One region of the Paenibacillus sp. FSL K6-4396 genome, then DNA from elsewhere that is predicted to be linked to it. Evidence: riboswitches for the same ligand, from Rfam matches in the RefSeq annotation. Region 1 holds a riboswitch; each other region holds the start of a gene.
What was found. A riboswitch is a leader RNA that binds a small molecule or an ion and turns the genes downstream of it on or off. The one in region 1 is predicted to bind cyclic di-AMP.
Positions count from the first base shown of each region.

Region 2: it holds a riboswitch for cyclic di-AMP, as region 1 does, so the genes downstream of both, MHB85_RS17490 (3D domain-containing protein) here and MHB85_RS00530 (C40 family peptidase) in region 1, are expected to answer to the same signal.
Region 3: it holds a riboswitch for cyclic di-AMP, as region 1 does, so the genes downstream of both, MHB85_RS07035 (hypothetical protein) here and MHB85_RS00530 (C40 family peptidase) in region 1, are expected to answer to the same signal.

Region 1 covers NZ_JBBOCR010000001.1:108,265-115,935, reverse strand. The annotation lists gene MHB85_RS00550 (transglycosylase domain-containing protein) at 1-2,059, shown strand, start outside; gene MHB85_RS00545 (YwhD family protein) at 2,258-2,761, opposite strand; gene MHB85_RS00540 (M1 family metallopeptidase) at 2,863-4,854, shown strand; gene MHB85_RS00535 (hypothetical protein) at 4,865-5,716, shown strand; cyclic di-AMP (ydaO/yuaA leader) riboswitch at 5,962-6,099, shown strand; gene MHB85_RS00530 (C40 family peptidase) at 6,103-6,573, shown strand; gene MHB85_RS00525 (GNAT family N-acetyltransferase) at 6,929-7,423, shown strand; gene MHB85_RS00520 (c-type cytochrome) at 7,574-7,671, shown strand, end outside.
Region 2 covers NZ_JBBOCR010000001.1:4,042,804-4,050,474, reverse strand. The annotation lists gene MHB85_RS17510 (alpha-glycosidase) at 1-234, opposite strand, end outside; gene MHB85_RS17505 (M20 family metallopeptidase) at 502-1,677, opposite strand; gene MHB85_RS17500 (ABC transporter substrate-binding protein/permease) at 1,888-3,324, shown strand; gene MHB85_RS17495 (amino acid ABC transporter ATP-binding protein) at 3,311-4,033, shown strand; cyclic di-AMP (ydaO/yuaA leader) riboswitch at 4,255-4,451, shown strand; gene MHB85_RS17490 (3D domain-containing protein) at 4,454-5,128, shown strand; gene MHB85_RS17485 (polysaccharide deacetylase family protein) at 5,236-6,027, opposite strand; gene lpdD (prenylated flavin chaperone LpdD) at 6,181-6,522, shown strand; gene MHB85_RS17475 (PspA/IM30 family protein) at 6,634-7,305, shown strand; gene MHB85_RS17470 (DUF350 domain-containing protein) at 7,401-7,671, shown strand, end outside.
Region 3 covers NZ_JBBOCR010000001.1:1,589,850-1,597,520, forward strand. The annotation lists gene MHB85_RS07020 (urease accessory protein UreF) at 1-268, opposite strand, end outside; tRNA gene MHB85_RS07025 (tRNA-Leu) at 714-796, shown strand; gene MHB85_RS07030 (glutathione peroxidase) at 945-1,424, opposite strand; cyclic di-AMP (ydaO/yuaA leader) riboswitch at 1,796-1,971, shown strand; gene MHB85_RS07035 (hypothetical protein) at 2,090-2,485, shown strand; gene MHB85_RS07040 (HAD family hydrolase) at 2,613-3,296, shown strand; gene MHB85_RS07045 (Nramp family divalent metal transporter) at 3,439-4,734, opposite strand; gene MHB85_RS07050 (organic hydroperoxide resistance protein) at 5,132-5,551, shown strand; gene MHB85_RS07055 (zinc ribbon domain-containing protein) at 5,762-6,007, shown strand; gene MHB85_RS07060 (hypothetical protein) at 6,107-6,385, shown strand; gene MHB85_RS07065 (thiol-disulfide oxidoreductase DCC family protein) at 6,576-6,998, shown strand; gene MHB85_RS07070 (DUF6612 family protein) at 7,066-7,671, shown strand, end outside.

The DNA.
Region 1 (7,671 bases):
GACCCGCAAACGCGGGTTCCGTGTACGTAAATTGTTTAAAAACCTGTCTCTGCTCGCCGTGCTCGCTATACTTGCTACCGCTGCAGGATTGGTCTATCTATACGCAACCAGCCTGCCTCTCGCAGACTCTGACCGGAATTCCAGATTACTGGACAGTCAAGGTGAAGTCATCGCTACCTTCTCCGCAGGTGGCAAAGACTCTGTACCCGTTCAACTGGAGGATATCGCTCCAGATCTGGTCCATGCCACTCTGGCTGTAGAGGACCGCAAATTCTATAATCACTACGGGTTCGACGTGCAAGGGATGGGACGGGCTGTGCTCGTTAACCTCGAACATATGCAGATGTCGCAGGGTGCGAGTACATTAACTCAACAGCTGGCGCGTAACCTGTATCTGTCTCATGAGAAAACATGGACTCGCAAAGCCAAGGAAGCTATGTACACGGCGCAATTGGAGATGAAATACAGCAAGGATGAAATTTTGCAGATGTATCTGAACGAAATCTATTATGGGCATGGTGCGTACGGAATCGAAGCGGCCTCACGAATGTATTTTGGCAAATCAGCCAAACAGCTGGATCTTGCAGAGAGTGCCATGTTGGCAGGAATCCCGAAAGGACCTACCTACTATTCACCCTATAACCATATGAAGAATGCCAAAGACCGACAGAAGATTGTGCTGAATGCCATGGCTGATATCGGCAAGATCACCCAGGCCGAAGCGGATAAGGCCTATGAGAAAATGCTTTCGTTCAAACCGGAAAGCGAGCGTAAAACGGTGGAAAGCGCCCCTTATTTCCGTGACTATATCCGGAATCTGGCGATCAAAGAGTTGGGAATCAGTGAAGCGATGCTGGATCATGGGGGATTGAACATCTACACCACCCTGGATCTGCGTGTTCAAAAAGCAGCTGAAGACGCCATAGCGAAGGGCATGGATGCCAAAAGTGAGCTGGAGACGGCTCTGGTGTCCATCGACCCTCGGACGGGTTACATCAAAGCCATGGTTGGCGGCAAGAATTACCGCACCAATCAGATTAACCATGTTCTGGCGACAACGCGCCAGCCAGGTTCGGCGTTTAAACCGATTATGTATCTGGCAGCCCTGGAATCCAAGCAGCTCACCAGTGCATCCATATTTAACAGTGAACCTACCCTGTTTCACTATGACAATGACCGCAAAACTTATAAACCCGGCAACTTTGGAGACAAGTATCTGGGTGAGATTGATCTAAGACAGGCGATCGCCGCTTCAGATAATATTTATGCGGTGAACACCATTATGCAGATCGGTCCTGAGCAGGTTGTGAGTATGGCAAAAAATCTCGGCATTACAAGCAACCTGAGCGCCGTACCTTCTCTTGCACTGGGAACGTCACCTGTCAGCCCGTTGGAGATGGCGTCGGCCTTTTCCGTCATTGCTGCTGGTGGACAACGGACGCCACCTGTAGCCATTCTGCAAGTGACGGATGCCGCAGGACGTGTGCTCTATGAATCGCCTCAAACCAAGGCTGAGACCGTTGTGGAACCTGCAGCAGCTTATGTCCTGACTCGTTTAATGGAAAGTGTCTTCGAAAATGGAGGAACGGGCAACCGGGTATCCAAGGCGATCAAACGTCCGGTAGCCGGAAAAACGGGAACAACCAACACGGATGCCTGGCTCGTAGGATTCACACCGGAGCTCTCCACCGCGGTATGGGTTGGGTACGATCAAGGCAAAGCCATCTCGACTTCGGATGGCCGCCGGGCGGCTCCGATCTTTGCCCAGTTCACAGAGCAGGCACTTGCGAGCGTACCACCCAAAATTTTCACCGTGCCTGATCATGTCGTAAGTGTCTATATTGATCCGGAATCCGGCAAGCTGGCAGGCAACGGTTGTGAAGAGAAACGATTGGAAGTTTTTATTGATGGTACTGAACCGACAGAGGTATGTCATGGCACAACGGATGATTCGGATTCCGGAGAAGATGAGAAGACCCGTCAGGTACAGAATCAACAAGGTATACAGGAAGAGAAACATTCCTGGTGGGGAGATTTCAAACGTTGGTGGGTAGAATGACGTAAATGCGCGATGACTTAGTTACGTCACCTATAACTCCTGGTTATATTGAACAATTGGAAATTCACTTCGGATGAAAACTCATAATTATTCAGATCGATGAATACGATTAATGCACAAGCAAAAGACCCACAACCGATCTTTCCGGTCAAGGGGCCTTTTGCTTTTTTTCTTTTAGACTGTGTTTAAAGATCCGCCCTAGGCGAGTGCTTCCTTCAATACATCTGGAGAAGCATTCCACCAGTCTTCGTTGTGTGAGATCAGCAGTGTCTTAAGTGCAGCTCGAGCTTCAGGTCCAAGCTCATCCAGCATGAAGCGACGCTTCAAGGCATAATCCATGCGATTCACATGTTCCGCCAGCAGTTTCCATCCACGTCTTGCTTCCGTATCAATCCACATCTCACATGCCGTTGCTCCACCATACAGTTGGCCTTCCTCCGTGCGATCGACAGCTACCCATACCAGCCATACCTGGCGTCCGTTGGGCACATCCTCACGATTGGTAGAGAACTTGATATTGCGTTCCACTTTGCTCTTCGCATGCATCGCACCAATATCGATTTTGGCTTCGCCATTATCAATAATGACCGGGGAAAGGTTATTCAGTTCAATGGAGCCTGCACCGAAGCCTTTATGCTTGCTTTTTGCACTAACGATATTCAAGGCAATCTGTTTTTTGCCGTTTTGCTCGTTTTGGTCCATGTTTATAGCCTCCAAGGGTTGATACAAATATTTTAACTAATAATTGTCCCATTGCAAACATATACATGCTGTAGATGCTTGTCAACGGGAGGTATTTAACGATGATTCCACGACGCGCCAAGAGCTGGCTCACTGTATCCCTGGCCCTGTGTGTACTTGCCGGAGGGATATGGATCACTCTGGGTTATAATCGCTCAACTCATTCCGAATTGCCAGTACTCGCCCCCGAATCGGGCAAGCCCAAGGCAATAGCTCCAACACCAGCTCCTCCAGAAAGTGTACAGACCCCTACTGCCGAAGTGTACAGCAACCGTGTTGTGGAATATCACATGGATGTAAAACTGGTCGAAGGGAATGTACTGGAAGGGACTCAGACGATTACCTGGACACATCCAGGTAAAAAGACCGTCAGCGAGCTTTACTTTCATATGTATCCCAACGCCTTCTCTTCTGCTGACACCACCTTTATGAAGGAATCCGGTGGAAAGCTTCGGGGTGATGTCATGCCTACCAATGGTTATGGCTCCATGAACATTACCGAAATGAAAACGGAGGACGGGCTCTCTCTGCTGCATCGGATGCAGTATGTGCAACCAGATGACGGAAATATCAAGGACACCACCCTCATTAAAGTACGCTTGCCCAAACCCGTCAAAGGCGGGGAAAGCATTACGCTCCACACCAGATTTGAAGTGAATCTGCCGAAGATTTTTGCACGAATGGGAACTGCTGATCATTTTGTCATGGCAGGTCAATGGTTTCCCAAATTAAGTGCCTATGAACCTGTAGGCAGGCGTGGACAAACAACGGAAGGCTGGAATCTGCACCAGTACCATGGCAACTCAGAGTTTTACGCCGACTTCGGTATATATAGTGTACGTATTCGGGTGCCTGAAACATACAAAGTGGCTGCTACCGGATTTCCGACGCAGCAAGCCGTGGTGAAAAATGGAGAAAAGGTCTATCAATTCTATGCCGATGATGTGCATGATTTCGCCTGGGCAGCCTCACCCGATTTTGTGTACGCCGAGGAACCCTTCTCTGCACCCAATGTGCCTGGTGTACGAATCAAGTTATATCTGGACCCAGCTCATCAGGATCTGAAAGAACGTTATTTCTACGCCGCGAAGGCCGCTCTAGCCAATTATAGCAAATGGTTTGGCCCATATCCTTATGCTACCTTATCCATCGTAGTTCCACCCAAAGCGGGGAACGGTGCTGGAGGTATGGAATACCCTACACTAGTTACGGCCTTTGGAGCCGATGATACTACGCCAGGTTATGACCTGGAACGTACCGTAGTCCACGAGATCGGACACCAGTACTTCTACGGCATGGTTGCCAGCAACGAATTCGAGGAAGCCTGGCTGGATGAGGGGTTCACCTCTTATGCAGAAGACAAACTAATGGAGCAGGAATACGGATTGATTCCAAATCTGCCGGTACAATCGGGACTGATTACTTCTCCTTCATCGTTAACACAAGAATCCTGGAAGTTCGATTCACAGAATGAGTATGCAGCCAATGTCTATACACGTGGCAAGCTTGTATTGCTTGGTATTGAACACCAAGTCGGTGCCAAAAAGATGGAACGCATTCTCTCTACCTATGTGAAGAAGTACCGCTTCAAACATCCCACTTCGGCTGATTTTCAGAACGTTGTGGAACAAGTGACCCGCACTTCCTGGTCTGATTATTTTGATCAATATGTCTATGGTAACGGGATGGCTGACTTTGCTGTAGAGAAGATTCGTGTTACGCCCGTACAGAAAGACGGTCAAACATTGTACGAGTCATCCGTGACGATCGCAAAAAAAGGGAGTGATTACAGCGCCGTTCCTGTTCGCATTGCTTTTGAAGACGGGCATATCCTCACCAAGCAATGGAATGGCAAAGAAGATCGCATCACCTATAAATTAACTCACACATCCCCCGTATCCTGGGCCATGACCGATCCCCTGTACTCGATCGTGCTGGAGAACCGCCATATGAACAATTTCCTGAAATCCGGACTGGATGAGCGGGCGAAGTCCCGCTGGAGCATGAGTGTAACCAAACTAATAGAAGCCATATTCGGAGGTCTGTCATGGTGAGGTGGAAACGGTGAAAGCGAAAATACGTGAAGGCTGGTTTCTCGTCCGTCAGCATATGTTCATTGCCGCACTCTTATTTCTCTATCAACTCATTTGGGGATATTTCTTCTATCGAATGGTACAATCGGCGGTCATCCCACTGCTCCTGCGCTATCCAGATGCTGATGCGGGGGAGCTGAGTACACTTTTGTTCAAAATGGAAAGTCAACTTAACCTGTCTACCCATCCGGAGGTTCATCGTTATCTATGGATTCTCGGGGGCATGCTGCTGGTTCGCATGTTGATCAGCCCCCTCATTCAGGCAGGACTGCTCTACTCACTTCAGCACTTTAATTCTACAGAAGAGCGCATCCCCTTTGTCCGCGGAATCAAAAATCTGTGGAAACCGATGCTGCTGCTACACACCGTACGTACATTATTGATCCTTCTGCCCGCCTACTGGCTCATACCGAAGCTCTACTCTATTCTCATGGAAGGTTTTCATTCCCTTCAATTACTTTTGCCTGGTATACCTTATGTTGCTGCCTGGATTGTATATGGCTGGATCATCCACCATGCCATACTCTACATGCAGTTCGGTGTTTCGGCACCAGAAGGAGAAGGCGGGGCTCACGGTACCCTCAAAGCACTCTGGATTGCACTGCGTCATCTCATCGCTGTAATCGGCATTGCACTCCTGCTGGGCGGAGTACACCTGCTCGTCTTTGGGGCATTCACTTCAGCCTCATGGTTATTAACGGGACTTACCGGACTTATACTACAACAGACGTATCCACTTGCCAGATGTCTATTGAGTCTGTGGAAAATATGCAGCCATTTCCGATTATGGCAGTCCAAAATATCCAAAGGTGAGAGCAGATAGATTAAAAATTGTTACCATCACAAGTTAAACTCATGGCCTAATATGTACTTATAAATAGGCAAACCTCAACCTTTCCCCGTCAAAGGTCGAGGTTTTTTTTGCTAAATTTGTTGCTAAACGTTGCCAAAGCCGTACTCCTCTGTTACAATAATCGCAGTGAGTTTTTAGTAACAACTTTGTAATCTTTACATTCATATTTGTAACTACTTAAAATTAAATCGTCATTTCTTGATTTCGCAGGTGCATAACTAGCACAGCCAAATTCCTGGCACCTGGGAAGCGGGGGAACCAGTTATGGGTGAATTGATCTTGCTACAGAGGGATCATAGGGGACCTTCAACCGAATCCTTAAGCTAACCTCGCAGGCATTGGAAGGGGAATATCTCTTGTTCAAGAAGAAATTAACCGCAGCTGTACTTAGCATCACATTCGCTTTATCGCTTGGTGCAGGTAGCGCATTCGCAGATTCAAAGATGGACACAGTAATTGATTCAGCAATGGGAACTACATACAAAAGTGGGGGAACAACGCTTAACGGCTTTGACTGCTCCGGATTTACACGGTATGTATTCGACAAGTTGGGTATTGATTTGGCACGCCAATCCAGTTCCCAATTCGACATGGGCGATTCTGTATCCCGCATGGAAATGAGAGCTGGCGATCTGGTGTTCTTTAATACAACAGGTAAAGGCGTATCCCATGTAGGAATCTTTGTAGGGGATGGAAAGTTTGCACACTCCTCTTCTTCCAAAGGCGTTACGATCAGTGCATTGAGTGAAAACTATTGGGCCAATCGTTATGTTGGCGCGAAACGGATTATGAGCACGGACGCATATGAATCACTGGCCCTTGACTAGGGACAAGCTGAGCAACATAATGCTGTAACCATTAACCATACTGGAACGAAGCAAGAAGCATAACAGAACCGCCCGGTACATTCTCCGCAGGAATGTATCCGGCGGTTTTTTTGTGCTTCAATCCTTATTCATGTTGCAAGGTATACTCTGGGTATATCCTGCGACATCAACAGGTTCATTTTGCGTTCGTTCGTCCGTGCCCTTATGATGTTTTTACCCATCCCGTTATAATATAAACGAAATTACCGGAACTTTTGTTTCATTTTTTTTCTGGGGAAGGAAGACTTGCTAAAAGAACATCACTTTTGTAGAGTGGACAAAGAGTTCTGTTTCAAGGAAAGGAGCATGCAAGTGTATGAAGGAAGCCCCTGTGACGTTTCACGTTGTACCCATGCGAGAAGAACATGCGGAGCTCATCTGCAGTTGGCAGTATGATCCGCCTTACAATATCTACAGCTGGCTCCCCTGGGAGCAGATGAAAGCTCTGGAAGTGGAATTCGGAGATGCACAGCTGCGACAGGAGCAATATGCAATCGTCCTGGATCAGAACGATCGTATATGTGGATTTGCTCAATACTTCCCACTTCAAGGGGTAACCCGGATTGGCCTCGGCATGCATCCAGAGCTGTGTGGTCAGGGTCAAGGGACAGCTTTTGTCACGGCCATTGTACAGGAAGCCATTCGCCGAAATCCGAAGAATGAGATCGATCTGGAAGTGCTCACTTGGAATGCTCGTGCCATTCAAGTCTATCTGAAGAGTGGATTTGTCACCCAGGATACATACGAACGACAGACCCCAAGCGGCTTAAAGCCCTTTCACTGTATGGTTTATGAAGGGCCTCGTGATTAGAATCTCTTGCAAAACAACTAAATTTGCGCCTTGTTATGTGATTAGTTCAAAATTTTCCCACAAAATGCTATGATGTCAGTACAGGTTCCGTTATAATGATATGGATAGTTTTAGGTTAGATGATCTTTCATTCTGGAGGGGACATAAGGGATGCACAAATGGATCATGAGCGGAGTATTTTTTGCAGCATGCGCTTTAGCTATTGTTTTAATGTTTACGCTTCCAGGGAAAGAAGAAGTGGCTGAAGA
Region 2 (7,671 bases), 3.9 Mb from region 1:
ACGTTTGAATTGTGGCTTGACGGCAGCCTCCCAATAATCAAACATGTTATCCGAAGCAGCCTTCTCCAATTGAATTTCCTTGTATGTTCCGTTCCAATCGTACTTATCTCCGGTCAGTGCAGTCACGTATTGCACATCATTACGTTTGGTTCGTACGCGCAGATGTATGGTAGACGAATTATAAGCATAAGCCCATTTGTCACGAGGAACATGATACATGGCTTCGAGCAGCATGACAGCACCTCCTGAATATAGGATAAGTTATAAAAACAGGTCTTTAGAACACGCAGTTATAGTTATAATTAACCAAGTTAGCCAGCAAATGAATCACATTTACTGTAATAAAATGTATTGTTTTCATCGTTTTCAAAGGTTTCTTTCACAGCATTTCCAGCTTTGTGCTGAATATACTTACAGCCAATTTAGAAAAAAGGGTGCCCTGAACAGCTTGGAATTCAAGATTGTTCAGGGCACCCCTATATAACATGTTGAAAGTGAATTTTAGCGAATAGCTTGCTCAAACTCCGTGCGGATGGTTTGAAGCAGCTCTGGCTGACTCAGTACGTCATAGGCTGTTGTAGCAAGTGCCTTTGCTCCCAGAATCATGCCATCCAGCGCGCGCTCCTGAAGTGCAAGGTCACGGAAGGCTATGGAGTGCAGGGTATGAACCTCATCCACAACACGAATGTAGGGATGGATTGCAGGACATTTCAGGGAAACGTTACCGATGTCCATAGAGCCGTGATCATTACCACTCACAATCTCTTCTTGGGGGATACCAAGTTCCATCAGATTTTGACTAAACGCAGCTGAGAATGCTTCATTGGTAACCATCTCGTCATAGGACGTTTCATAGTTGGATGTCACCAGCTTGCATCCTGTCTGGAGAGCAGAACCTTCAGCGATCTGAATCACACGTTCTGTGAGGATATTCAGTTCTTTGCGAGTTGCTGCCCGTACATAAAATTGTGCTGAAGCATAGTCGGGAATGATATTAGCTGCCTGACCTCCGTTGTTGATCACTCCATGAATGCGAACGGTACTTTTCACTTGTTGCCTGAATGCATTGATTCCGTTGAACGTTTGAATGACGGCATCAAGAGCATTAATACCTTCGTGCGGACTTGCAGCAGCATGTGAAGATCGGCCATGGAATTCAAATTGCACTGCATCAATAGCCAGCGAGCTGCCTGACTTTTCGTAGGCATAATATGGATGCGCCATGAGAGCGACATCACAGTCATCGAACAAACCTGCTTCAGCCATCGGTACTTTGGCACCACGTGTCTCTTCAGCGGGGGTGCCAAACACTTTAATCGTTCCACCTACTTCATCCAGAATGGATTTCAGCCCAACAGCAGCTCCAAGACTCATCATGCAGATCAGATGGTGACCACAAGCATGACCAATCTCCGGCAAGGCGTCATATTCACACAATAATGCAATGGTAGGGCCGGGTTTGGCCGCTGAATAGGTTCCGATAAAGGCTGTCTCCAGTCCAAGGATTGGAGCCTCTACAGTGAAACCGTGGAAGACCAGTTCTTCTTTCAAACGGGCAGAAGCGAGATACTCTTCATTTCCCAGTTCGGGGTTGGCACCGATATATGATGAAATGGCTTTAAAACGGGAAGCATATTGATCAATAACCGTCAGAATTTGTGATTTGTTAGCTGTCATTAGTAAACTCCTTATGCAAAAATGAAAATAATTCATTGATTATATCATGTTTGCTTCAATTTTTCAGAAACAAGTCAAGATTTGTAATGCCAAAATGCATTGCATAATCATGCATTGTACTTTATAATGACTCAGTCATCAACATGAGAAGCATACAAAGTATTGTAAGGGGAGAGAACAAGGTTGAAATTAATAAGTCGTTACACCATAATGCTGCTGACCTTTGTCGTTCTGCTGACAACTGCCGTTCCTGTGGCACTTGCAAGTGGGACTACAGACAATTCAAGCAGTAAAAAGCTGGTGCTCGGTACAAGTGCCGATTTTGCACCCTATGAATTCCATAAAGTGATTAATGGCAAAGATGAAATCGTCGGTTTTGATATTGAGATCGCCAAAGAGATTGCCAAAGATCTTGGCGCAGAACTTGTGATTGAGGATATGGGCTTCGACGGTCTTCTGCCTTCATTGCAGAGCGGGCGTGTTGATCTGGTAATTTCAGGTATGACGCCGACGGATGAGCGGAAGAAAAGTATCGATTTTTCCGACACCTATTATAAATCAAAACAAGTGATCATGGTTCGCAATGTGGATAAAGACAAATATCCAACCATGGCAGAACTTGAAAATGCGAAAATTGGCGTTCAGAAAGGCTCCATTCAGGAAACGATCGGACAGAGTATTCCAGGAGCGAAGCTTACTGCGCTTGATAAAATCTCGGATATTGTGCTTCAACTGCAAACAAAACGCATTGACGCGGCAATCGTTGAAGATACCGTTGCTGCAGGTTATCTGGACGATATTATTGGACTTGCTGCTGCTGTTCCGGACGAAGAGCAAGCAGAAGCGGCAATCGGGATTCGCAAAGGTAATACCGAGCTGCTAGCTGCAGTAAATGGAACACTGGAGCGATTGAAAAGTGAAGATAAAATCAATCAGATGGTGACGGACGCCAGCCTCTTGATGGCGGATAAAGCGAACAAATCACAAAATATTTTCCAAGTGTTCTGGGAGTACAAAAGTTTCTATGCTACAGGTGTAGGATACACACTTCTGTTGTCTGCACTCGGGGTTATCTTCGGGGTAATTATCGGATTGATCATCTGTTTGTTCCGTTTGCATGACGCTGCAATCTTGCGCTGGATCGGTACAGCTTACGTTGAAGTGATCCGTGGCACACCGATGCTGGTACAATTGATGATTATTTACTATGGTTTTTCCCTGAGCTTTGGCATTAACTTCACTGCACTTCAGGCAGGTATCATTACACTTTCAATCAACAGTGGTGCCTATCTGGCGGAGATTTTCCGTGCGGGTATCCAAGGTGTGGATCGTGGTCAGTTGGAGGCAGCGCGTTCATTAGGTATGGGAAGAGGCGCCGCGATGCGTTATATCATATTGCCACAAGCCTTCAAAGCTGTATTACCAGCGATTGGTAATGAATTCATAACTATCATTAAAGAATCCTCCATTATCTCCGTTATCGGTATGGTGGATATTATGTATCAGGCAAGTGTTGTCAAAAACATTACGTACCAAGGATTGAGTCCATTTTTGATTGCAGCAGCCATCTACTTTGTAATGACGTTCATTTTGTCCAAGCTGCTGGGACGACTGGAAAGGAAGTTGAGTGCAAGTGATAGACGTTAGACAATTACACAAATCTTATGGTAATAACGATGTGCTTAAGGGCATAAACGTGACGATTGGCAAAGGTGAGGTTGTCGTGGTCATCGGTCCTTCCGGTTCAGGTAAAAGTACATTCTTGCGTTGTTTGAACCTACTGGAACAGCCTACCTCAGGAGAGATTGATTTTGAAGGCGTGTCAATCACGGACCCCAAGCATAACATCAACGCAACTCGTGAGAAAATGGGCATGGTGTTCCAGCACTTCAACCTGTTCCCACACAAAACGGTAGAGCAAAATATCACGATCGCTCCGATTAAAGTGAAGAAACAATCTACTCTGGAAGCGGAGAAGATTGCTGCTGATTTGCTTAATACCGTGGGCTTGTATGATAAAAAAGATACATTCCCGAATCAGCTGTCCGGTGGACAGAAGCAGCGGATCGCCATTGCTAGAGCATTGGCCATGCAGCCTCATGTCATGCTGTTTGACGAGCCTACGTCGGCATTGGACCCCGAGATGGTCGGTGAGGTACTGGATGTCATGAAACGTCTTGCAGAAGGCGGGATGACGATGGTCATCGTAACCCATGAGATGGGTTTTGCACGTGAAGTGGGAGACCGGATCCTGTTCATGGATGGCGGGGTTATTGTGGAAGAGGGAACACCTGATGAGGTGTTTGGAGCACCGAAAAATTCACGTACACGTGATTTTCTTGCGAAAGTACTCTAAATGAAGTGATTAAATAGCGTTACTGACCTCGAGTCGGTGACGCTATTTTTTGTTTGAAAATAATCAAATATAGGATTCGGAAAAGTAACTATTCTGTTACCAAATATATAGGGGACATCTCGCCCAACAGTTTTAGAGTATTCAGTATTCTTACACGTGCTTACACATGTTAAAACCATTTGGTAAGAATTACTACAAGTTCAGGTTACAAAATTGTGATATATTGAACTCTGCCGAAACTTCCGGACAGGGAGTGCGGGGGATGTAACGATGCAGATTGTGCAGGGGGAAGATCTACAGCACACTGCTTGGGGTGAATTAGGGGTACATATCGTTTCAAATGTAATGATGAACCTATAGGATGGGCTCCTCATCCGAATCCGACAACTAACTTCGCAGGCACAATGAGGGAGGAAGACCATGATTAACAAGAAACGTATAGCCAAAACAGCAGTAGCATTAATGACAACAGCAATGCTCATTCAAGCCGTTCCGGCTCACGCCGATTCAGTTCATGTGGCCAAAGAGGGGGATACCTTCTACACCTTATCGAAACAATACGGAGTAGCAATTAACACGTTAGTTAAAGCAAACAACGACATTTCGCCTTACAACATTTATGGTGGTTTGAAAATTACGATTCCCGGTAAGTCAAACAATGTAGCAGCCGCTGCGGCAGCGGAGAGCAAGACCCAAGCGAAGACTGTTACTACAGCGAGCTTGGACGTTAACGCAGATAACAAAGTTGTTCAAGCCTGGGGTAAAACATTCGATTACAGCAAAGCTGTGAACGTAAAAGCAACGGCATACTCTGCAGATCCGTCTGAAAATGGAGGCTGGGGTGCAGTCGATTATTTCGGAAATGATCTTGAACTGGGCACGATTGCAGTTGATCCAAGTGTAATTCCACTCGGAACCAAAGTACTGGTAACTGGTCATAGCCATCCAGGATTGCCAAAACAGGCTTTTGTAGCCACAGCGCGAGATGTGGGCGGTGCAATCAAAGGTCACCGGATTGATATCTTTATCCCGGGTAGCAAACAGTCTGTAAGCTCATTTGGTTTTCAGGATATTGAGCTGTACATTCTGAAGTAGAGAGAAAATAACATTTAAAATGAATTCAAACAGGGTGTCTGCCAGTCGCTAATTCGCGATTGAACAGCACCCTTTTAATATTCTCATTATTTGGTATCACGGTCATCCTAATCTTTGGCCTTTGGCAATCCCAACATTTCGTCCAAGGTGACCAGTTCATATCCCCGATTACGCAATTCTTCAATGATTTCAGGCAAAGCCTCAACCGTGCCGTTCAGGTTTGATCCTACACCGCCTCCAGCATGTTGCAAAACGATGGAGCCGGGTTTTACAGCAGAAAGAATATTATCTTTCACCTGTTCCTTTGAAAGGCCTTTCCAGTCCAGGGAGTCTACGTTCCAGTTCACAATGCTATAGTGTTGTTTGGCAGCCCATCTCAGCTGTTCTTCATTAATGTCTCCATAAGGCGGCCGAATCATCTTGGGCGTATATCCCGCCAAACGTCGAATAATATCCCCGGTATGTAAAATTTGTTTGCGAAAGGCATTCATCGACAGCTTACTGAATTCAGGATGATTGTAGCTGTGATTACCAACCATATGCCCTTCCTTGATGATGCGTTTCACAAGATCCGGATGTTTCTCAGCACGACTACCCACGATGAAGAATGTAGCTCTGACATTGTATTTCTTCAATACATCCAGTACTTGTGGAGTAAACCGTGGATCAGGTACATCATCGAAAGTCAGTGCAACCTTCTTGGTTGAAGGACCATTGGTTTTGAACGTGTCGGCATATTTTTGACGTAACTGTCCCAATGTCAGTTGTTCTTCTTCCGCAGAATCCGAACCTGATACTGATTCACTTGGCGGGCTTGAAACATCCCGCGCTGAAACTGGAGCATGATATCCTCCGAGAAAAATAACGATAACCATCAGCATAATGAGGCGTACGCGCATAATATCGGCCTCCTTTTCCAAAATGACGTTCTCCTTGGTATACCCGGGGGTTCCATAAAATATGCGCAGTGTGAGAAGTTTCATTGCCGATTTAGCTCATGACAGCCATAATTCCTCCATATATAACATATAGAAAAGGATAGGTGGATGGGTATGAGTACATATGATTTGAAATCCATACGTTTACAGGTGATTGAAGCAGGAGAAGATAAGGTTTTTTTCGTTACCGGAGGAAAGGCGCATATTGGCGCCGTAGCCACGTTCTACGTGGATCATGAGCGCGTAAGCGGGACGACGGTCCGTATTCCTGGGCATAAAGAACAAGAGCTGTGTGAGCGGCTCGCCCGAAAGGCTGCCTTGCAGCTGAAAGTAACTGTTACGGTAATCATGGGTATTCATTTTGATTCCATCACGCGGATGCAAATCGACGAAATCGTGCAGACTGCAGAGAGGTTGATGGAGGATCATCTGAACAAAGATAAACGATCTTCCTGACATAAGTGCCATCGAATGTTTTGATTTTATTTGCTAAAATTGAAACGAGTTGTAGATTGTTACGTATGTATGTTTATATACGATGTAATATCGACTAGGAGGAATAACATAATGTCCATTTTCAAACGTTTGCGTGATCTAACCATGTCTAACATCAACGCCATTATTGACAAAGCGGAAGATCCAATCAAGATGACGGACCAATATATCCGTGACATGCAAGAGGATTTGGAAGATGCAGAGAAGGCAGTAGCTCAACAGATCGCCATTGAGAAGAAATTCAAGCAGTTATTCGAAGAGCAGGAAGCTCTTGTGAAGAAACGTGAAGAGCAGGCGCATACGGCGGCACGTGCTCAGAATCTGGATTTGGCTCGACGTGCCCTGGAAGAGAAAAAGGCTGCTGAGGAGAAGATGGTTGAGTACAAAACCAGCTATGACCAAAACAAGGCTTCGGCAGATAACCTGCGTGGCAAGCTCGACGAGATGCGTAAGCAACTGACTCAAATGAAGAACAAACGCGAAACACTGGTAGCACGTTACAATGCAGCAAAAGCCCAAACTGAAATCAACAAAGCGTTGAATGGGTTTGGTTCTGATACTGCAAGTGCTGGTATGAAGCGTATGGAAGAGAAAATGATGCAGATGGAAGCACAGGCGGAAGCAAGTAACGAAATGTCTTCCAAAGGCAAGTCTTTGGATGAAGAGTTCGAGAAGTTGGGTAAAGATCAGGCTGTTGAAGACGAACTCGCAGCATTGATGAAACAGTACGATAATAAGAACTAATACCTTGGTTGTCAGCAGGGTTAACCAGCGGAGGAGAAGAGTATTTCTCCTTCGCTTTTAAATGCGGTTCATGTTGATATGTGGGGGCTGTGTAAATGGATTTGAATATTTTGGCGATGCTGGTCTGGACCGGATCTGGTTCGGTTTTGCTGTTTGTCTTGATGTATGTAGATTCACTGTTCACGAAATATAAGGATTTTGCTGAAGTTAAGGCTGGCAATATGGCCGTTACTACACGGATGGTTATGAAATTATTTGCACAAGGGTATGTACTCGCTACGTCCATTTCTACGGCTGGTCATCTTGGAGAAGCATTGTTGGTCTCCGTTGTATCCTTTATCATTTTGTTGATTTTGGAGAGTGTTG
Region 3 (7,671 bases), 1.5 Mb from region 1:
GCTGAACATGGACGAGCTTGTCGATTAGAGCTATCCGCCATGTATCTTTGTGATCTGCTGCGGTATAGATGCCTTTGATGGCCATACCTTCAAGACGAACGATGCTGGGATGCAACTGACAACGCATGAATGATTCGAGATCTTCAGCATTACGAATGGTACCCTCCCTGATATGGATATCCATGCCGAAGGAATGGGTGAACCCTCCAACCTGAATAGAGGAATCAAGCAGGTTGACATAATCGAGCAGCTTATTCCCACGGTTCACAATCATTCGCCTCCTGTGTTCGTTAAATGTCACTTATAGTGACATCTATAATCCTTTTTGTTTGCTTTATGTTTATAAATCCGAATTATATGATAGTTATCTTCCCATAAATGTCCGCTTTTTGTCAATGGTATCCGTGAAATTTAATGGATTAAATCTGTTATTTAATATTTGTGTTATTTTATATAACTTTAATGTGTCATTTGTGTGGTGGAGTGCAGGGAGAACTATATAGAAGGAAGGACTATATATAAATGAATCAACAAGATCGGCTCTTACCGAAAAAGAGGAGATCAAATCTAATAATATGCAGTTCATGGGTAAAGATGACGAGATTATGCGATTTTTGATGAAAATGCCTAGCTGAAAAAGTAGTATTAAAAAATACTTTACTTTTAGTTCTGAACCCGGTATAATCAATTCTGTTGCCGATTATTTACGACATGCGGTCGTGGTGGAATGGCAGACACGCTATCTTGAGGGGGTAGTGGGCGTATGCCCGTGGAGGTTCGAGTCCTCTCGACCGCATCATATGAACGATGAAGAAGAAGCTTTCCGTTATTGGAGAGCTTCTTTTTTTGTCTTTTTCGAACAGTATGACATCTGGGTTGAGAAAAAAAGCCATCCATTACCGGGGCAATGGTGCTCTACCTTACGGCTACGGGTGGCCTGTGTATTATTTTTGAAGTAAGTTCTTGATATCTTCTTCAATCTTGTCCGGTGTTGTTTTGGGAGCATAACGTTTCAGTACCTGTCCGTTCTGATCCACAAGGAATTTGGTGAAGTTCCATTTGATTGCTTTGGAACCGAGCAGGCCAGGAGCTTCTGTGCTAAGGTGTTGGAAAAGAGGGTGAGCGCTTGAGCCGTTCACATCAATTTTCTCAAACATTGGGAAGCTTACGCCATAATTCATCTGACAGAACTCGGCAATATCGTCGGAAGATCCTTTTTCCTGTGCAAACTGGTTGCTTGGGAAACCAAGAACTTCAAATGGAGCATCTTGAAACTTGTCTTGCAGTTCTTGCAGACCTTTGAATTGAGGAGTAAGGCCGCATGAGCTTGCCGTATTCACAATCAGGAGCACTTTGTCACGGTAGTCGGACATTTCAACTTCTTGACCGCGAAGGGTATTCACTTTGTAATCGTAGACTGTCATCTAAATCGCCTCCATTTATTTACTCTTATATCTTCTATTATATTGGCTACAATTAAATATTGCAAAACTAATGTGGTGTTAATAGCATCAAAACAGGCAAGTTGTGCAGAATACGTGAATGAATTGCGAAGTGATTTTCGTCAGAGTGAGAATTAGATAGCCTTGAAGAGGTGGATAGAGTATAACCTTATTGTAAGCGTTATTATAAACGAGTATTGGCAAAAATCTGCCGATTTGGTGATCTGTAAGGACTTTACACCGTCATGGCGGGGGTGTATGATTCATAACGTAATTTCAATTTAAACTAAATTGTACTTGAAAAACGAAACAAACGATAATATCGCTCGATCTTACCTTAAGATATACGAACGATGTTTTAATCGCTGAGTTTCCATTCATTGATGAATGGGAAACGGGGGAACCAACGGAATGCGCTGTCCAGGACAGTGGGCATTCATGGGGTGAATTTTCCGGTGACAGCCGGAAATAGGGCGACTCTCGCGCCCGAATCCGTCAGCTAACCTCGTAAGCGTTAAAGGGAGAGGCAACAAGCCGTACGCTGGTTCATGGTGTTTTCGCCATGGGTTATTTAAGAAGCGTTCGGGAGGCCTTGGTCCCCCACGCTTCTTTTTTGTTGTCTTTTCACGCCAAGGGAGGAACGAATGATGGATACTGAGATGATTTTAGTGACTGCTCCAAATGAAGCAGGACGCAAATTTATTAAATTGCTGATGTACAAAAAAATGCCGTTTGCCGTTCTAACCAACAGTGCAGGGGAAGAGCGCAGACTCCGTAGAATCGGAGTAGAACATGTCATTCGCATGAATACAGCTGCAGCTCAAAAATGGTTTTTGCCGCAGGGCAGCGTAGGTAACGTGTTTATTTTCGAGAACAGCCTGAATCTGACCTGTCGTTATTTACAGATCTGCCGTTCATGGACTTCGAAATCCCTGTGCGTGATTACGGAGCAGAGTCATCCTAAGGGCATCTATCGGGGCATGGGCGCAGACCGGATTGTATATTCGCTCAATGGGGAAGTTGGCTTTCTCCTCAATGGTTAATGCCATAGCTTGTGATTGCTCAGGTGTAAGGTGCCTGTTATAATTGAATGTATCGATAAACGGAAGTTTGAGGAGACTCATGCGTGATGGTGAGTCTTCTTTTTTATGCTTACAAGGAGGAATTGGTGTGCCGGATGTAGGTGGATTGAAATGGTTGTTTTTTGATGTTGGAGATACGCTGGTGGATGAATGGGAGCCGGTTGATGATATTATCGGACAGTTCGTCCGTGAAGCTTGTGCTTTGGGGTATCCGGTGACAATTGAGGCGGTACGCGAACTGTTTGCGAACTGTTACCGAAAATATGAGCAATGGCCTATGAGAGTGGCGATTCGCACATTCGTTGAAGACGAGGGACACCAAAAACAGATTCAGGACAAGCTGAAATTTCAAAAAGATCTTGAACATCCTTTTCCTTCAGCGGATTCCGTTCTTCAGCAGTTGTCACGGTATTATCGCATTGGCATTATTGCCAATCAGAGTCCTGGAACGGAAGAGAGACTGGAGAGCTACGGCTTGCGGAAGTATGTTGATGTTCTGGCGTGTTCGGCTGAAGAAGGAGTGTCCAAGCCAGACCCTGAGTTATACGCTGTGGCCTTGAAGCAGGCTGGTTGTGAACCGGAGGAAGCCGTCATGATCGGTGATCGGATTGATAACGACATTATACCTGCTCGGAAGCTGGGCATGCGTACGATTCGAATTATGCAGGGTTACGGAAGATTCCAGCCAGAACTATCGGATGACAAACGTGCGGATTGGACTGTGGATTCATTGGATCAACTCCTGCCGTTACTGATGCCAAATCAGAATTAGATTCAGATGGTTATTTATTGGAGTATGAGTTTTATTATAAAAGGAAACATGTTGCTGTATTGCAACAATAAAGGCTGATCAACTTGGGTATAGAATACCGGAGTTGATCAGCCTTTTTAGGATTTAGTCGATAAGAACGAGATTAGAATAACCGAATCGTCTGAATGATCAGATATACATTCAGCACAACGATAATCGCGGCAATGACCCATGAGATGATTTTGAGCCACAATTTGTTGGCGAATGCACCCATACTTTTTTTATCACTTGTGAACAACACCAGGGGAATCACAGCAAAGGGCAGTTGAAGCGACAGCACGACCTGGCTCAAAATGAGCAGTTCTTCTGTGCCATGTTCTCCTGCAATGGCTGTCACAATTACCGCCGGGATGATGGCGATCAGACGTGTGACCAGTCTGCGCAGCCAAGCCGGAATTCGAATGTTCAGGAAACCTTCCATAACGATCTGCCCAGCGAGTGTACCTGTAAGGGTAGAGTTCTGACCTGATGCTAGCAGCGCCACACCGAACAGAATACTTGCAACCGTAGTACCCAATAGAGGTGTCAGCAGATGATAGGCATCTGCGATCTCGGCAACCTGCGTCATACCAGCACTGTGGAATACAGCAGCAGATACAATCAGGATGGCCGCATTGATGAACAGGGCCAGTGTCAACGCGATTGTAGAATCCATGGTCGAGTACCGAATAGCTTCTTTTTTGCCCTGTGCGGTCTGTTCGATCTGACGGGTCTGCACAATGGAAGAATGCAGATACAGATTATGCGGCATCACAGTTGCTCCAATAATACCAATAGCGATATAGAGCATGGCCGGGTTTTGCAAAATCTCAACATTTGGTACAAAACCATGGAGAACACCGCCCATATCGGGTTTCGCCAGGAAGAGGTCAATCCCGAAGCAGAGGGCAATGGTCGCCATTAGCACAATGACGAGTGTTTCCAAAGCGCGGAAACCTTTGTTTTGCAGTACAAGAATCAGGAGTACATCAACTGCGGTGATAATAACGCCATATAACATGGGGATGTTAAATAACAGCTTTAATGCGATAGCAGAACCTATGACCTCAGCCAGATCGGTAGCTGCAATGGCGAGTTCACACAGAATCCATAACATCACGACAACAGGCATGCTGAATCGTTCACGACAGGCTTGAGCCAGATCCCGTCCAGTGACGATACCGAGTTTGCCAGCCAGCGACTGAAGGACAACGGCCATCAGGTTCGATAACAGGATAACGGATAACAAGGTGTACCCGAACTGCGAGCCGCCTGCGATATCTGTTGCCCAGTTCCCGGGGTCCATGTAACCTACGGCAACGAGGTATCCTGGGCCTACAAAGGCGAGAAATTTCTTCCACCATGACGCATTCTGCGGAACTTTCATGGAACTATGTGCTTCTCCAAGGGAAGGGGCCATGCCCGCAGTAGACAATGATTCTCTTGAAGGAGCGTTGAACGGATTTTTTTTACTCATACGATAATCACCTGACTTTGAATTATTGATTTGGAAATATTGTTGCGGAAAAATCGCTTATGATATATCTAAATTTTTATGTTTATTGTTACATTGTACTCCTTCAAATATTTTTGTCTAGTGCAACTTTTATGTATTAACACAAAATTTTCGGTTCTAATTTGAAGACCCCCTTCGTATATTACCCAACCTTAGGAAAATACAGCCATGGCGTTGAAATGCATGAAAATAATAAAGTTGTAAAAGCTGATAAAGATACAAAATTGCGTTTCAAAATGAGCCAGAAGTTTAAATTGAAAGGAAGGCAGTAAAAACTATATGGATAAGGGAGAGATTCTTAATGGAAGCTTTATATACAGCAGTAGCGACAGTTAAAGGTGGACGTACAGGTTCTGTGACTTCTTCGGATGGCGTGCTTAAGCATGATCTGAAAATGCCAAAAGAGCTTGGTGGCTCCGGTGGTGAAGGTACTAACCCTGAGCAGCTTTTTGCCGCAGGATATGGAGCATGTTATGAAAGTGCCCTTGCCAATGTAGCACGCAAAGCAGGTGTGAAATTGGAGGATGTGGTCGTTACAAGTAACGTATCTATTGGTAAAGACCCTGCGGATGACGGTTTCCAGCTATCTGTTCGTCTGGACGTTAGCATGCCTGGTGTAGATCACAGTCAAGCAGAGGAACTGGCCCGCAAGGCGCATGATTTCTGTCCATATTCCAAAGCAACACGTGGCAACATTGATGTTGTTTTAAACGTAGTCTAAGATTTGACTCCCGGCAAGTAAAGGGAACATATAGAGCAGGGTATCCCAGATACCTGATGTTCGACTACAAAGCCCTGCTGGCAATCGGCAGGGTTTTGTGTTGATTATAATATATGGACATGATGCAGGAGATTAGATGCCAGATCGCGTACTATTTTACATAATTGCACTCCCACTTCATGCTACATATTCCATAAAGGGGGAACGAAGATGAGTATTGAAGAGATGATCGAGCGGCGATTTGTGTGTACAAAATGCAGGGGCACGGATTGTAACATTAAGGAAGTTTCCATGTCAGGAGCAGGCCTGAGCAAGATGTTCGATATCCAGCATAACCACTACCTGTTCGTGGCTTGTGCTTCCTGCGGGTATGTTGAAGTATTTGATCCGGATGTCTTGAAAGGGAAAAAACAGGGGCAGGTTGGGACTATTCTGGATATTCTGTTTGGCGGGTAGACATGCGCGAGTTGACATTGAACTGAAATTTCTTTAATATAACTTAGTACTGAGTAGTGTCATTGCATGAACCAAATTTGAATTAAACAGGTGATATCCATGTCTTATAGACCGCGTATTGCAGATTTAGAATTAGCTTATGGTAACAAGGAAGACGGATTGTATGAATTCAAAATGAATTTGGTAGACGGTACAAAATGCCGTGTATTCTACACCCGTTCCCCGGAATGGAAGATGACCAATATCAGCCGTCTGCAGAAAACCCCTTGTCCAGTATGTCGCAAAGATTTCATTTGCAAATGTATGGACCAGTGGGCAAGTGACCTGCATCAACAGATGATCGATGACCAATGGATGGAAAAGGCAGTTACGGAGTAATTGTCGGACAGATACGAGCGTGGGCACAATGCCTGCGCTCTTTTTCTTTTACTTCCTATTAATGCTTGTTCAAAAAGAGCGGTTTTCAGTCTTTTTGAACTACCTCTAGAAGAAATAAATTTAGAATAAGTGAACAAGAAGGCCCAGATTGGGTAAGTTACTCTAACCGCAACAATAGGAGGCAGCCAATATGACAGCAAATCAAACAGATGTGCATCAGGGACATCCGATCGTACTGGTGGATGGTGTCTGTCACTTCTGCCAAGGCTTAACCAAATGGATTATCAAGCGTGACCCGGAAGGGAAATATCATTTTGCATCGCTTCAATCGGATATAGCCAAGGAACTGCTGGCGAAGGGCAATTTGTCGACAGACAGTATGGATACCTTTGTGCTGATTGAAAATGGAAAATACTATACACGTTCAACCGCCGCACTGCGATTGGCTAAGGGTCTGAAGTTTCCTTATCCGTTGTTATATGTGTTCATCATCATACCGAAATTTATTCGTAATGCAGTCTATAACTGGGTTGCTCGCAACCGTTATCGCTGGTTTGGCAAGGATGAAGCGTGCATGTTGCCTACACCGGAGATCAAAGATCGATTTTTGTGAGTGTGATTAATAACGGGAATAATTGGGTAATGACTACAGATCATATCTATTTTGGGAGGACAACAACTTGAAGAAGTGGACTACATTATTTATCGGGGCATTATTAGCAGTGAGCTTGGCAGCATGCGGTAACGATACAGATAATACGGCAACGCCGCCAGCGACTAACAACGAAACATCCAACGAGGGCAATACACCTGCAGAGCAGGCAACAAAGATCCCTACCTTGGATGAATTGATTACCAAAACGAATGAAGCAACCAAAGAAATGAAAAGCTTCACAACTGAAGCAAACATTGATCAGAATCTGAAACTGGATGCTGGTGAACAGTCCCAGGATCAACAGGTTAAAACATCGCTCAAGATGGATATCATCAAAGATCCAATGATGATCTATCAAGAGATGAAAATGGAAATGTCGGGACAGGAAGCTCAGAACGTGAAGCAGTATATCACTTCGGATAAAATCTACTCTCAAGTTGGGGATCAATGGGTTGCGATTCCTGAAGCTCAAACCAAGGAACTGATTGAGCAGATGAAAGCAAGCATGAATCCCGAAGGTGAATTGGAGCAATTCAAAAAGATTGAAGAAGATACTGAAGTGACCGAAGAAGGCGACAATTATGTGATTAACGCTGACGTATCCGGTGATAATGTGAAGGAACTGGCCAAA